Methanotorris igneus Kol 5: one gene and its partner. The protein of the gene in region 1 binds, or shares a complex with, the protein of each later gene. Links are inferred from orthologs where the notes say so. Each region holds a gene or a part of one and is shown in the gene's direction. Other genes may lie near its edges.

What was found. Proteins that work in one complex are often made in the same cells at the same time.
Region 2: the proteins of METIG_RS07595 (region 1) and METIG_RS07120 are in contact, whole or in part, in a crystal structure (PDB 7CNS), measured with the Thermococcus kodakarensis proteins. The link is inferred for Methanotorris igneus Kol 5 from one-to-one orthologs. Residues at the interface, in WP_011250199.1 of Thermococcus kodakarensis: Arg6, Lys7, Ile8, Leu27, Gly28, Thr38, Arg58, Gly59, Lys60, Gly61, Ser62, Thr63, Val64, Ser66, Tyr67, Val68, Tyr70, Ala71, Lys74, Glu86, Ala87, Glu88, Thr89, Ile90, Ala92, Thr93, Ile96, Ile97; in WP_011250200.1 of Thermococcus kodakarensis: Ile25, Ala28, Leu29, Ile32, Tyr33, Ala47, Gly48, Asn53, Ile54, Ala57, Glu60, Phe61, Leu62, Tyr99, Ser128, Glu129, Ser130, Asn145, Arg146, Glu147, Gly148, Gly149, Pro150, Ser151, Leu153, Tyr164, Leu201, Gly202, Asn203, Gly227.

What each region holds. Positions count from the first base shown.
Region 1 is NC_015562.1:1,535,367-1,543,260, forward strand. Bases 994-3,929 are described here. They hold METIG_RS07595 (DUF126 domain-containing protein), read left to right. Parts: upstream 994-2,234; coding sequence 2,235-2,624; downstream 2,625-3,929. Other genes in these bases: pyrI (aspartate carbamoyltransferase regulatory subunit), read left to right, coding at 1,267-1,725; METIG_RS07600 (NOG1 family protein), read left to right, coding at 2,762-3,781; METIG_RS07605 (oligosaccharide repeat unit polymerase family protein), read right to left, coding at 3,886-3,929. Also shown: METIG_RS07585 (CBS domain-containing protein), read left to right, coding at 1-991; more of METIG_RS07605, read right to left, coding at 3,930-5,148; METIG_RS07610 (TrmB family transcriptional regulator sugar-binding domain-containing protein), read right to left, coding at 5,139-5,891; signal peptide peptidase SppA, read right to left, coding at 5,904-6,830; METIG_RS07620 (TatD family hydrolase), read right to left, coding at 6,888-7,649; METIG_RS07625 (hypothetical protein), read right to left, coding at 7,662-7,892. UniProt on the Methanocaldococcus jannaschii protein: Component of a hydro-lyase that catalyzes the dehydration of mevalonate 5-phosphate (MVA5P) to form trans-anhydromevalonate 5-phosphate (tAHMP).
Region 2 is NC_015562.1:1,433,683-1,437,862, forward strand. What follows is about bases 1-2,855. They hold METIG_RS07120 (aconitase X), read left to right. Parts: upstream 1-743; coding sequence 744-1,967; downstream 1,968-2,855. Other genes in these bases: METIG_RS07115 (hypothetical protein), read left to right, coding at 1-612; METIG_RS07125 (class I SAM-dependent methyltransferase), read left to right, coding at 2,279-2,855. In the rest of the region: more of METIG_RS07125, read left to right, coding at 2,856-3,025; METIG_RS07130 (ABC transporter substrate-binding protein), read left to right, coding at 3,116-4,180. UniProt on the Methanocaldococcus jannaschii protein: Component of a hydro-lyase that catalyzes the dehydration of mevalonate 5-phosphate (MVA5P) to form trans-anhydromevalonate 5-phosphate (tAHMP).

The sequences.
Region 1 (7,894 bases):
ACACAAAGACACTCCAGTGATGGATGCGGTTTGTGAATTAATCGACAGTGGGCAGAGAGCAGCACCAATCGTAGATGATAAGGGTAAATTGGTGGGGATTGTAACTGACTACGACATAATGAAGAGGGCAGCAACCTCAAAAATCTTGAAAGATGTTGAAGTATCAAAAATAATGACAAGAAACCCAATAACCATACATGAAAATGAAAGCATTGGTAAAGCAAGGTCATTAATGAGAAAACACAACATTGGAAGATTAATAGTTGTTGATGATGAGGAAAATCCAATAGGCATTGTTACAGAAGATGACATATTGAAGAAGGTCTTCAAACCAAAAAGAAGAATGACTGTTGGGGAATATTCAGGAGAAAAAACCCCAAGAATGGGACAACCGGTTAAGTCAATAATGAGTTCCCCATTAATAACAGCAGATGTAAACGCTACAGTTGCAGATGTTGCAAAATTAATGCAAGAATATGACATTAGGGGAGTTCCAATTTTAAAGAATAAGATGTTGAGGGGGATTGTAACAAGATTGGACATAATGAAGTATATTGCTGACTTGAAGAAGGGGGCGATGATTGAAGTCGAACTTCATGGGGCGTTAGATGAGGAAATGAAGGACTTGGCAGAAAGAATTATTGCAACAGAAGTTAAGAAAATGGTTAAACATGCAGGAAGAATACACTGGATAAAAATAAACATTAAGAAAGAACATGACAAAGGGGGAACACCATACTACCACATAACTGTATATGTTAAAACACCAAACAAGTTGTATGTTGGAGATGCATCACCAAAATTATCAAAGACAAAGAGATTAGAGGCAGAAGGAGAGGACATTGGATACATATCAGAAAAACAAAGATGGGACTTCATTGAGGTATTGAAACATGCTTTAATATCAGTTGAAAAACAAATAGATGCTGATAGGGAAAGATATCACCCAAAAACTGTTGGTAAGAAACTCAAAGAAGAAGAGGTAGAATAATTTTTCTCCTTTCTGCTTTTATTCACAAAATTTGCTTAAATTCTTCTTATTTTTATAATTTTATTTTTATTTATTTAGGTATTTATAATTCACCTTTTAGTAAAAGTTGATTTAGTAAAAGTTGATCAATCGATGAAATCCTTCGGATTTCATCACCTAAACCTTCGGTTTGGAACGGATAGGATGCCTTGCTTTGCTCGGCATCCTTCCTTAGCCTAGCTCTATTGTAAGCACTTTCCTTATTGACTATTAAATTTTGTTTAATGGTGTGTGCCATGAAAAATAGAGAACTAAAAGTAAAACCTATACAAAACGGCACTGTTATAGACCACATCAAAAGTGGAAAGGCACTTGACGTTTATAACATCTTAAAGATACCGGATGATTTACCTGTTATGTTGGCTATGAATGTTCCTTCAAAAAAGATGGGCAAAAAGGACATTCTAAAAATAGAGGGATTAGAACTTGGCTCAGATGATGTAAATAAAATAGCTCTAATTGCCCCAGATGCGACAATAAATATTATAAGGAATGGTGAGGTTGTAGAGAAATTTAAAGTAAACATCCCAGATTATATTGAAGGACTTTTAAAATGCACAAATCCAAATTGTATAACAAATAGGGAGAATGTTGAAGGAAAATTTGTCATAGAAAGCAAAAATCCATTAAAAATTAGATGCAAATATTGCGAAAAATTCTTAAGTGCCATCATATATGACGGCTCTCCGCCCTAAAGGGCGGAGTTTCGGGAGAGCAGAGGTTAAAAACCTCGCCCTCCCCGGCTCCGCCAAAGCCACTACCCCTATCTCCGTTTAGGAGATTCGGGGATACCTTCTCTCAACACAACGCCCCCAGCGGTGGGATTTTCGAAAATCCCACCCATTAATAACGTGGACTGGGGGCAATAAATGATATGCTAAATTCGATTATATATAACTTATGCTTGTCCCACCCGCCTCCCCAATCTCCGAGCGCAAGCGAGGAGAGTATAGTTGTTTGCCTTACAAATGAACAAAAACTTCATTAAATTGTATGAAGTAATTAACCTTTATTTGGGATTTTACAATTGATTTATCATCCTTTTAAAAATTTAGTTGCATCTAAATTCATGCAAGAAATTTGGCAAACAACTATAACAAAAACCGTAGGTTTTTGTCAGAATTCATCACTGCCCTAAAGGGCGGTGCTTTCTTAGCGACAACTAATGGTAATAATTTCGTTTTTATGGTTTTGAGGGATAAATATGGAGTTGAGAGGAAGGAGCATATCAAAGGGCATTGCAGAGGGGATAGCAATTGTATCGAAAGAACCCTTCTCTTTTTTGGGAGGGGTTAATGAAAAAGGCATTATAATCGATAAAAATAGTGAACTCTATGGAGAGAGTTTAAAAGATAAAATATTTGTGTTTCCTTATGGGAAAGGAAGCACCGTTGGTTCTTATGTAATTTATGGTCTTGCAAAAAGAGGAATTTTGAAGGGCATTGTTAATAAAGAATGCGAGCCAATTGTATCCACTGGGGCAATTTTAGGAAAAATTCCACTTGTCGATAAAGTTGATATAGAAAAAATAAAGAATGGAGATAGGATTGTTGTTGATGGAAATAGAGGTATTGTTATTATAAAAGAAGAGTAAAAATAATGGCAAACTAAATAACTAACGAAAACAAAATAGTGAAAAGTCTAAATTAATTCCTATTTTTGGGAATTAAAAATAATTTAACAGTTTTCTATTTTAACACAATTAAAATTAAAATTTATAAGGTGATTAACATGAGAAAAAAAGGAGATGCTAACCCATTTAAAAAGATGCCAACTATTTTAACCCCAGAAGAACTTATGGACAAAGCCTATAGAAGAGGTGAAAAGGTAGCAAGTGAATTAAGGACTACACTAATAGGTGTTCCAAAATTACTTAAATCAAGAACCGTTGAGGAACACAAAATTAGAACCATGGCATCTGTGGTTTCAGATAACTTATTAAAAATCATATCAAAAACCCCATCAATAGACAGGTTGAAGCCATTCTATAAAGAACTTGTAGAAGTTATGGTTGGAATTGATGAATTTAAAAAATCACTTGGTGCCGTGAAATGGGCGTCAGACCTTGTAAAGAAACTTGGTAATGAATATGCAAAAAAAGCAAGGAGGGCAAAAACTCCAAAAGAAGCATCAGGGTTTAGGAGAGAGTTTGTTGGAAGAACAGCATCTATATTAAAGCAAATTTATCCTAACTTGGCATTTCTTGCTGTTGCAAGGGAGAAATTAAAAGACCTCCCAACAGTGAAGGAGTTGCCAACATTAGTTATAGCAGGATATCCTAACGTTGGAAAATCAACACTTTTAAGAAAGTTAACCGGTGCGGAGCCAGAAATTAATTCCTACCCTTTCACAACAAAGGGGTTAAACGTTGGTTATATTGGAGAAGATATTCAAGTTGTTGATACTCCAGGGGTGTTGGATAGGCCATTATATGAGAGGAATGACATTGAATTGCAGGCAGTTCTTGCATTGAATTATTTGGCAAATATGATTTTGTTTGTGTTAGATCCAAGTGAATACTGTGGGTATAGCATAGAGGAGCAACTAAATTTATTAAAAGAGGTTAGTGACTTGTTTAAGGTGCCGATAATTGTTGCAATAAACAAAATTGATTTAGTTGATGGGGAGAGGTTGAAGGAAATTGAAGAAAAACTTAAAGATTACAGAGTAATAAAAATATCAGCAGATAAGGATATAGGGCTTGATGAGTTGAAGAAAATCATTGTTGATGAACTTTTGAGAACTGAATAACTATTTTATTTTCTATTTTTTGATTTTTTATTTTTTGACTTTATGAAATGATTAGAAAGTGTAATGAAGAACTATAAAAAATTTGGTCAAAAATAAAAATTGAGTTAATGTAGAGTAGTTGTTATTTTATTTTTAAATGCTTCTTTTAAACACAATAAAAATCCAATTACATAAAACAAAACGACCTCAAAATCTAAGATGCCTGTTTCTATTCCAACGAGTAAATATGCAACCATTATGGAATAAAACCCCAAACAGATACCTTTAACCTTTTTTGCCACTTTATAACAAAAGCCCATAATTATGCCAAGGATTCCAAAGTATGGGATAAGTCCTAAAATGCCATAATCCATTACAACAGCCCCAAAGATCGTTGGTGTTATTGTAACCCCACCAACGCCAATGCTATTTGCTATTATTGTTCTTGGTCCACTTGAAGGTCCTGGAATTAGATTCCAAGATGAGAAGATTGATGCATGGACAACCCCATTAAAATAGCCAGCGTAATTTTGGATTAGGATGTCTAAGATGCTCATAGTTAAGTTTATTCTTGATGTTATTGGATTCCCTTCAACACCAAGCACATACAACCTAAAAACTGACAGACCAAACAAAACCAAAAATATAAGCAAAAATAGTAACAAAACATCTTTTGTTTTTATTTTGTTTGAGTAATACACACTAAATGCAGTTGCCAATAGCAAAACCATAACTTGTGTTCTATAACCTAAAAGTCCTATGAACATTGAGAATATTAAAGAATAGACAATAATCCTTTTTATATTTATTGTGTTGTCAGAGAATAAGGACAATTCAAACTTACAGAAATCTTTAAGGAAATGTTTTATTTTTGATATTTCATTAAATTTGGGCAGTGTATTTTTAGAGATTTCATTTAATTTTGAAGAACTTACAACTATTGCCCATCCAAGGGGAAGAAGATGAGAAAGCATAGTAAATTGAACATTCAAAAACTTTCTTGATGCAGGTTCAAACAGTGGAATTCCTCTAACCCAAATTAAATCAAGAATTGTAAAAATAATCCCAATTAATATGAGAAATACTCCGATTTTATACCAAAAAATATTATGTGGATTATAACTTTTTTTAATATTTAATTCTCCCCACTTTTCTCCAACTTCAAAAGAAACATAAAAAAACAACGACGACAACAATACCAAAATTGATGTTGTTATTGAAACATTGGAAAACACCAAAAATAAACAAACCAAAAATAAAAAGAGATGATTGGGTTTTATTTCCAACTGATTTATGTTTATTTTCTCAAAGAGATTAAGTAAAATCTTTTGGATTTTGCAGCTCTTAGCTTCGCTTCGATTTTGAAAATCTTTGATTTTTAAGACCATGTTATCAGCCTTACGTCATTAAATTTTAATTTACTCATGTTTATTTGGCTTATTGTTTCATTAACTATAATATAAACGTCTAAATTTGAAGTTGTTATGTTCTCTGGTTTTAATAAGTTATCTAAATCATCCAAATAATCTAAATTTACCTTACCGTTGAAAATTACCCCGCCAAAAGTAAAATACAGGTTAGCATTTGGTATAGAATACTGAATATAGTTCTTTATCTTTTGTTGCTCAGATGGGGAATAGGTTTTTGAATCAATACCAAAAGTTCCATAGACATAAACATCTAAAACTGTTAAATGCTCTGGAATGTCTATCTTGGTTTTTATATCTTTGAATGAATGTGCATTGATAGGGGCTAATTCATACTTTATTATGGTGTTTCCCAATGGCATTAATTTTATTTTATTTGCCGCTATATCTTCTTTTGATGCTAATTTTCCTCCAATCGTTATTGTTTGGTTTTTGTATATAGCAAATAAGGTTCCCCCATTAGCTTTTGTGATTAAAACTTTATCTTTAAATTCTTCATTTGATGATGTCCATCTACCCTCTATCTCCGCATATAATGGAAAACCTTTTTTTATAATCTTATCTGCAATCCACGCACATTTATACATCTCATCTCCACTAAACTCAGTGTTGTTATTACTTTTCAAAAACTTATATCCAACTGCAAAAGAGGTTGTAAGTATTGCCACTACGACCAAAATTTCTAAGAGCGTTATTTTCTTCATCAACTCCCTCCATTAGTTCATAATGTATGTTTTGTATGGTTTATAGTCCATTTTTACCAAAACTTCACCTAGTCCTTCCCCAATCCCATAACCAAAACTATAAAGCAAACTATAAAGCACATTAAATAATCCGAAGTCCTCACCTTTGTATTCAACGACTTTTGGAGTTGTTATATTTGCCAATTTTGCGGTTATGTTGATGGCATCTTCTTCTGTTCCAACTTCATCAACTAAGCCGACTTTTTTAGCATCACTTCCCATGTATATCTTTCCATTCGCAATTTTTAATGTTTCATTTATAGTTAAGTTCCTATTCTCCGCAACCCAAATTACAAAATCCATATATGTTTCGTTTATCATCTTTTCTAAATATTCTCTCTCCTCCTCTGTCATTGGTCTATATGGTGAAGCAATGTCTTTGTATTTCCCAGCTTTTATAACTGTTACATTGATACCTAATTTCTTCATCAAGCCATAATAATGTAAAACATCCATTCTAACTCCAATACTTCCAACAATTGAGTGCTTTTCTGCAATAATGTAATCTGCTGGGCATGCAACCATATATGCCCCAGAAGCTCCAATGGTTTCTATGTAAGCTACGACTGGCTTTTTCTTTGCGACTTCTTTTACCTTTCTTGCGAGTTTCTCGCTTGCTATAACTTCTCCTCCAGGAGAGTTGATTTTTAAAAGAATGGCTTTTATGTTACTGTCTTTTTCAGCTCTGTCGAGTAAATCTATATAATCCAATGCACCCATTTTTCTATGCCCAAAAAGTCCAGAATCTTCTGATTTTAGAACTATGGGACCTTCTATATTTATTACAGCAATATTTCCTCTACCAAAATCAAAATCTGAAAAGAGGATCAAGGTTCCTCCGACCACTAATGCAAGTATTAAAATAAAAATAAAACCCATAGCAATATACAATTTTCTCATAATATCACCACAACCTCATTAAAAAAATAAAACAAATAAATTTAGTATAGAATAAATTTAGATTGTCAAATTGAACAATTTCTTTGCGTTTTCGTGTGAAACAAGGTTTATAATCTCTTTATCAACATCATTTAGCTTCATCTTTAATACTGTTTTTGGTACACTTAGTATATCAGATGGTGCTGATGATGAATCACTATCTAACAAGATCTTTTCCCCACCAAATTCTTTAACAATTTCAACTGCTTCCATTGGGGTTAATTTACTTGGTTGGACGGTTAAGCCAGCATAGCATCCAATATCAAGAACGTCCTTCACTGTATTTTTGTTGCAGTGGTCAATAACAATCTTTTCATTCTTTAAGTCGAGTGAATTTATTTCCTCTATTATAATTTTTGTTATCTCTTCTTTATTTCTTCTTGGAGTGTGAACAACTGCAGGCAAATCTAACTCCTTCGCCAACAACAACTGCTTTATAAATACATCTTTTTCTTCTTTTGTTGCCTTTTCTAATCCAATCTCCCCTATCCCAACAACAACGTCATTTTTAACAAAATCTTTTATCTTTTCAATAGCATTTTCGTAATCTTTTGGTATTGCCCTTGGATGGATACCAACGCACACAAACAATTTTAGCCCATTTTCCTGTGCTCTTTTCACATCATTATTAATTAATCTCTCAACATGGGAAACCCAAGCATCAGAGGATTTCATTTCAAATGGGTCATGAGCTAATGTTATCGCTCCATCCATACATAATGCCATCATCTCAAAGTCCTCATAAGGTCTTGTATCTGCATGGATATGTGCATCAATCATTATTCCCACCCCTTATTGTATAATATTGTTGTATTTTTCCAAAATATTGCTAATTATATCTTCAAAATCATAATTATCCACAAATTTATCTAAGACATTTATCACATCTTCAGCATACTTTTTTGATGGTGATAGTTGGTTCAATAACCTTAATATATACATTACAAAGTCATTTTCACATTTTTTTAGTGCGTCTATGCATTTGCATATTATACTATCGATGTCTTCATCCTTAACAACCAATT
Region 2 (4,180 bases), 100 kb from region 1 along the record:
ATAACTTTAGCAACGGCAGGGCATGAAATTCCTGAGGAAGGCATGATTTTTAGTGAAGATATTATCTTAAAAAAGGGCAATTATAAAATTAATGCTGATATTGCTGATATAGAAGAGATTAAAAACTTCTTTGAGGAACATAGAGATAAAATAAAAAATGTTGAAAGCTCTGATAGTATTGAAATTTTAGAAGATATTGTGATATGTAAAAAAGGAGAACCTTTAGAAAAATGGCATATTAAAGTTATTGATGTTTTTAATGTATGTATTGACATGAATAAGCTCGAAAAAAGGGGTTTTACCCCCGGTAAGTTATTAGACATCTTTAGACATAGGTTTGGATTAATTTCTTTAAATTATATGTATAGAAAAGATAAGAATATATTGTTAAAAAAAATAGAAGAAATTTTGAAAAGTATTATTTCTACTGATAAATTTGAAAAATTATTGGAATATGAAAAGCGTAAAAAGAAATCAATCTGGAAAATTAGAGTCATGAAAAATTCAAGACAAATAGAAGCTTTTAGATATAAATGTTTTGAAATAATTCAAACGAGAATTGAAAAAGCTTACACCAAGCAGATGACTTTGGATAAATTTTTAAATAAATAAAGGTTTTACTATTGATAATCTTTTGATAATTTTTATTTTATTATTTACTAACCTGTACTATGGTGATAACCTAATATATTTAATAATTTATTATTGACAATCTTTCTAACTTTCTAATTTAAGGTGAAATTATGTATTTGACAAAAGAAGAAGAAAAAATATTGGATGGGGAATATGGAGAAATCTTAAGGAGATGTATGAACTTATTAGTTTCTTTGGGGGACATTTATGGAGCTGAAAGATTAATTCCCATAACTTCATCCCAAATATCGGGAGTTTCATATAAAACTATTAAAGATGTTGGCTTAGAGTTTTTAGAGGATTTTGCTAAGGAGAATGTTAAAGTTAAGGTTCATTCAACATTAAATCCAGCAGGCATGGACTTGGATAAATGGAAAGAACTTGGAATTAAAGAAGAGTTTGCTGAAAAGCAGTTAAGAATAATAGATGCATTTAAAAAAATGGGAGTTGAGATTAGTTGCACTTGCACACCTTATTTAATAGGAAATCTTCCAAAATTTGGTGAGCATATAAGTTGGGCTGAGAGTTCTGCAGTCAGTTTTGCAAACTCTGTCTTAGGGGCTAAAACTAATAGAGAAGGGGGACCCAGTGCTTTAGCCTCTGCTATATTGGGAAAGACTCCTTACTATGGCTATCATTTAGATGAGAATAGGAAGGCAGAAGTTATGATAAAACTTGATGAAGAATTATTAAATTTATTAAAAAGTTTAAAATTTGGAGAGAGTTTTTATGGAGCTTTGGGCTATTTAATTGGAAAGATGGTAAAAAATGGAGTTCCATACTTTGAAAATTTATATAAATTAAATCCAAGTAATGACAATTTAAAAAGCTTAGGAGCAAGTATGGCAGCCAGTGGGGGAGTTGCCCTATATCACGCTAAAGAACTAACTGCTGAATGTAAAGTGAAAGAGGTTGTTGACGATAAAATTGAAAAGATATCCATTGGGATTGAAGAGATAAAGGAATCTTATGAAAAGTTAAATACAACCAACGATAAGCCAGATTTAATTTGCATTGGATGTCCTCACTGTAGTTTAATGGAAATTAAGGAGATAGCGGAATTTATAAAGAAACATGATATAAAATTAGATTGTGATTTCTGGATTTGCACATCTCTACATACGAAGGCGATATTGGATAGGATGGGCCATACAAGGATTATAGAAAAAGCTGGGGGGAGGGTAGTTAAAGATACATGCATGGTAGTGGCTCCAATTGAGGAAATAGGGTATAAAAAAGTTGCGACAAACTCTGGTAAAGCAGGGGTTTATTTGCCAAGTTTCTGTAAGAGTGAGGTTATTTATGGGGACATTAAAGATATTCTTAAAAATTAATCTACATGTCCTAATTTGTGATTAACTCTGAGAATTGCTATCTGTTGTTTATTAACAACGCCAGGAAATTCAATAACCCATGATATGTAATTGTCTCTACCATTAATATGCTTAGTTTAAAATACTCAGTTAAAACATACGGGGAGCCTTAATATTAAATTCTATATCTATTTTATGTGTTTTTGATTTATGGAGTTTTTAAAGACTTTTTTCCTAACTACACAAAGACATGTTACAAAACCGTAAAATATAAATATCAAATATTACCAATTATGGAAATCATAGTAATTAATAATATAAATTGTGATAAAATGGTGAATAATATTAAAGAAGAAATTAGAGCATACTGGGACTTTAGGAGTGATTCCTATGACAATTCTCCTGGCCATTCTGGTTTTGTAGATATTTGGAAAACTGTTTTATCTGAAATTTTTAAAAGGAAAATGAAGATCCTCGATGTTGGGTGTGGGACGGGTTTTTTATCTTTAATTTTGGCTGAGTTAGGGCATGAGGTTGTTGGAATTGATTTGTCTGAAGGAATGTTAAATAAAGCGAGAGAGAAAGCAAAGAATTTGGGATTGGATATCGAGTTTATGGTAGGAGATGCAGAAAACCTGCCCTTTGAAGATAATACCTTTGATGCTGTTGTTAATAGGCACCTGTTATGGACACTTCCAAATCCAGATAAGGCAATTATGGAATGGGCAAGGGTTGTAAAAAGAGGTGGTAAAGTTGTTGTCATAGATGGAAAATGGCGTAAAAATTCCTTCAATGAGTCATTAAGGACTATTTTTAGATATTTGGCAGTAGCGATCTATGAAAAAAGAAACCCCTTCCAAAATATGGGCTATAAAGAAGAAGTGGCTAAAATGCTGCCATTCAATGGAGGAACGGATGCTGAAAATATAGTCAAACTATTTAAAAATGCAAATTTGGATGAAATAAAGGTTAATGATTTAAGTTGGATTAAAGAAACCCAGAAGAAGAATTTGCCATTGTTATATAGATTAGCATGGGGAAACACCCATTATTATCTCGTTGAGGGTTTTAAAAAATAAAAAATAAAGATAAAACAAAAATCCCTGCCGATGAGGTCTTGTCAATTTTTGATGACCGAGGCGTGTATATATAAGATCTGAGGTGATTACATGAAAAAATTGGTGGTTATATTTTCTACTGCCATATTACTTATAGCAAGTTGTGTCATGATAGCAGGCTGTGTAGGTGAAAGTTCAACATCTAAAGCACCAGTAAATACTCAGGCACAAACTAACACAAATGAGAAATCCACCACCACTACTGAGCCACAATATAAAGATACTTTTGTCTTAGGATATGGAAAAGATCCAAGGCTAAAAGGAGGGCCATGGGGAATTGGTTTTTTCCCAAAGACTCATGTGCTTGAGAGATTGGTTGAATATGATATAAAAAATGATGATGTTATTCCTTCCTTAGCAGAAAGTTGGGAGATAAAAGATGGAGGAAAAACCATAATCTTCCATTTAAAGAAAGGGATAAAGTTCTCTGATGGTACTGATTTCAATGCATATGCTGTTAAATTCACAATAGATAGAATGATTGCAAGAGGGCACTCTTTAGCTCCAAAAGGAGCCGATGTTATTGATAACTATACAGTGGCTATTCACTTTGATAAACCAGGATTCTTTAACCTTGTAAAGATGGCAGAATTCCACTTGGGTATTATGTCTCCAACATCAGTTAAACCTGTTGGAGATCCAAATGGAACTTTAGTTAAGCCTATTGGAACTGGACCATTTAAAGTTGTTGATTATAAAGAGGATCAATATGCAACATTTGAGCCAAACATGTATTGGTATAAAGCAAGAGACACAACTCCTAAGTTTAAAAAGTTCATTCTGAAAGTTATACCTGATGAGAATACAAGAATTATGGCTTTGAGAAGTGGAGAAGTTGATGCTATCTCAGACTATGTGCATGGAGGGGCTGCATATACACCAAGAAACCAGTTAAGTGTATTGGAGAAAGAAGGATTTAAAGTATTTAAGGGAAATATTCCTCTAACATGGGTTATTGCATTCAACTATAAGAAAGCACCATTCAATGATTCAGAGTTAAGAAAGGTTGTTAGTTTGGCAATAAATAGAGATGAAATTGTGAAGATATTTGACAGACAAGTTAGGCCAGCGTGGAATGGAATGTTCCCACCAGAAGCTCCAGGGATGAAAGAAGCT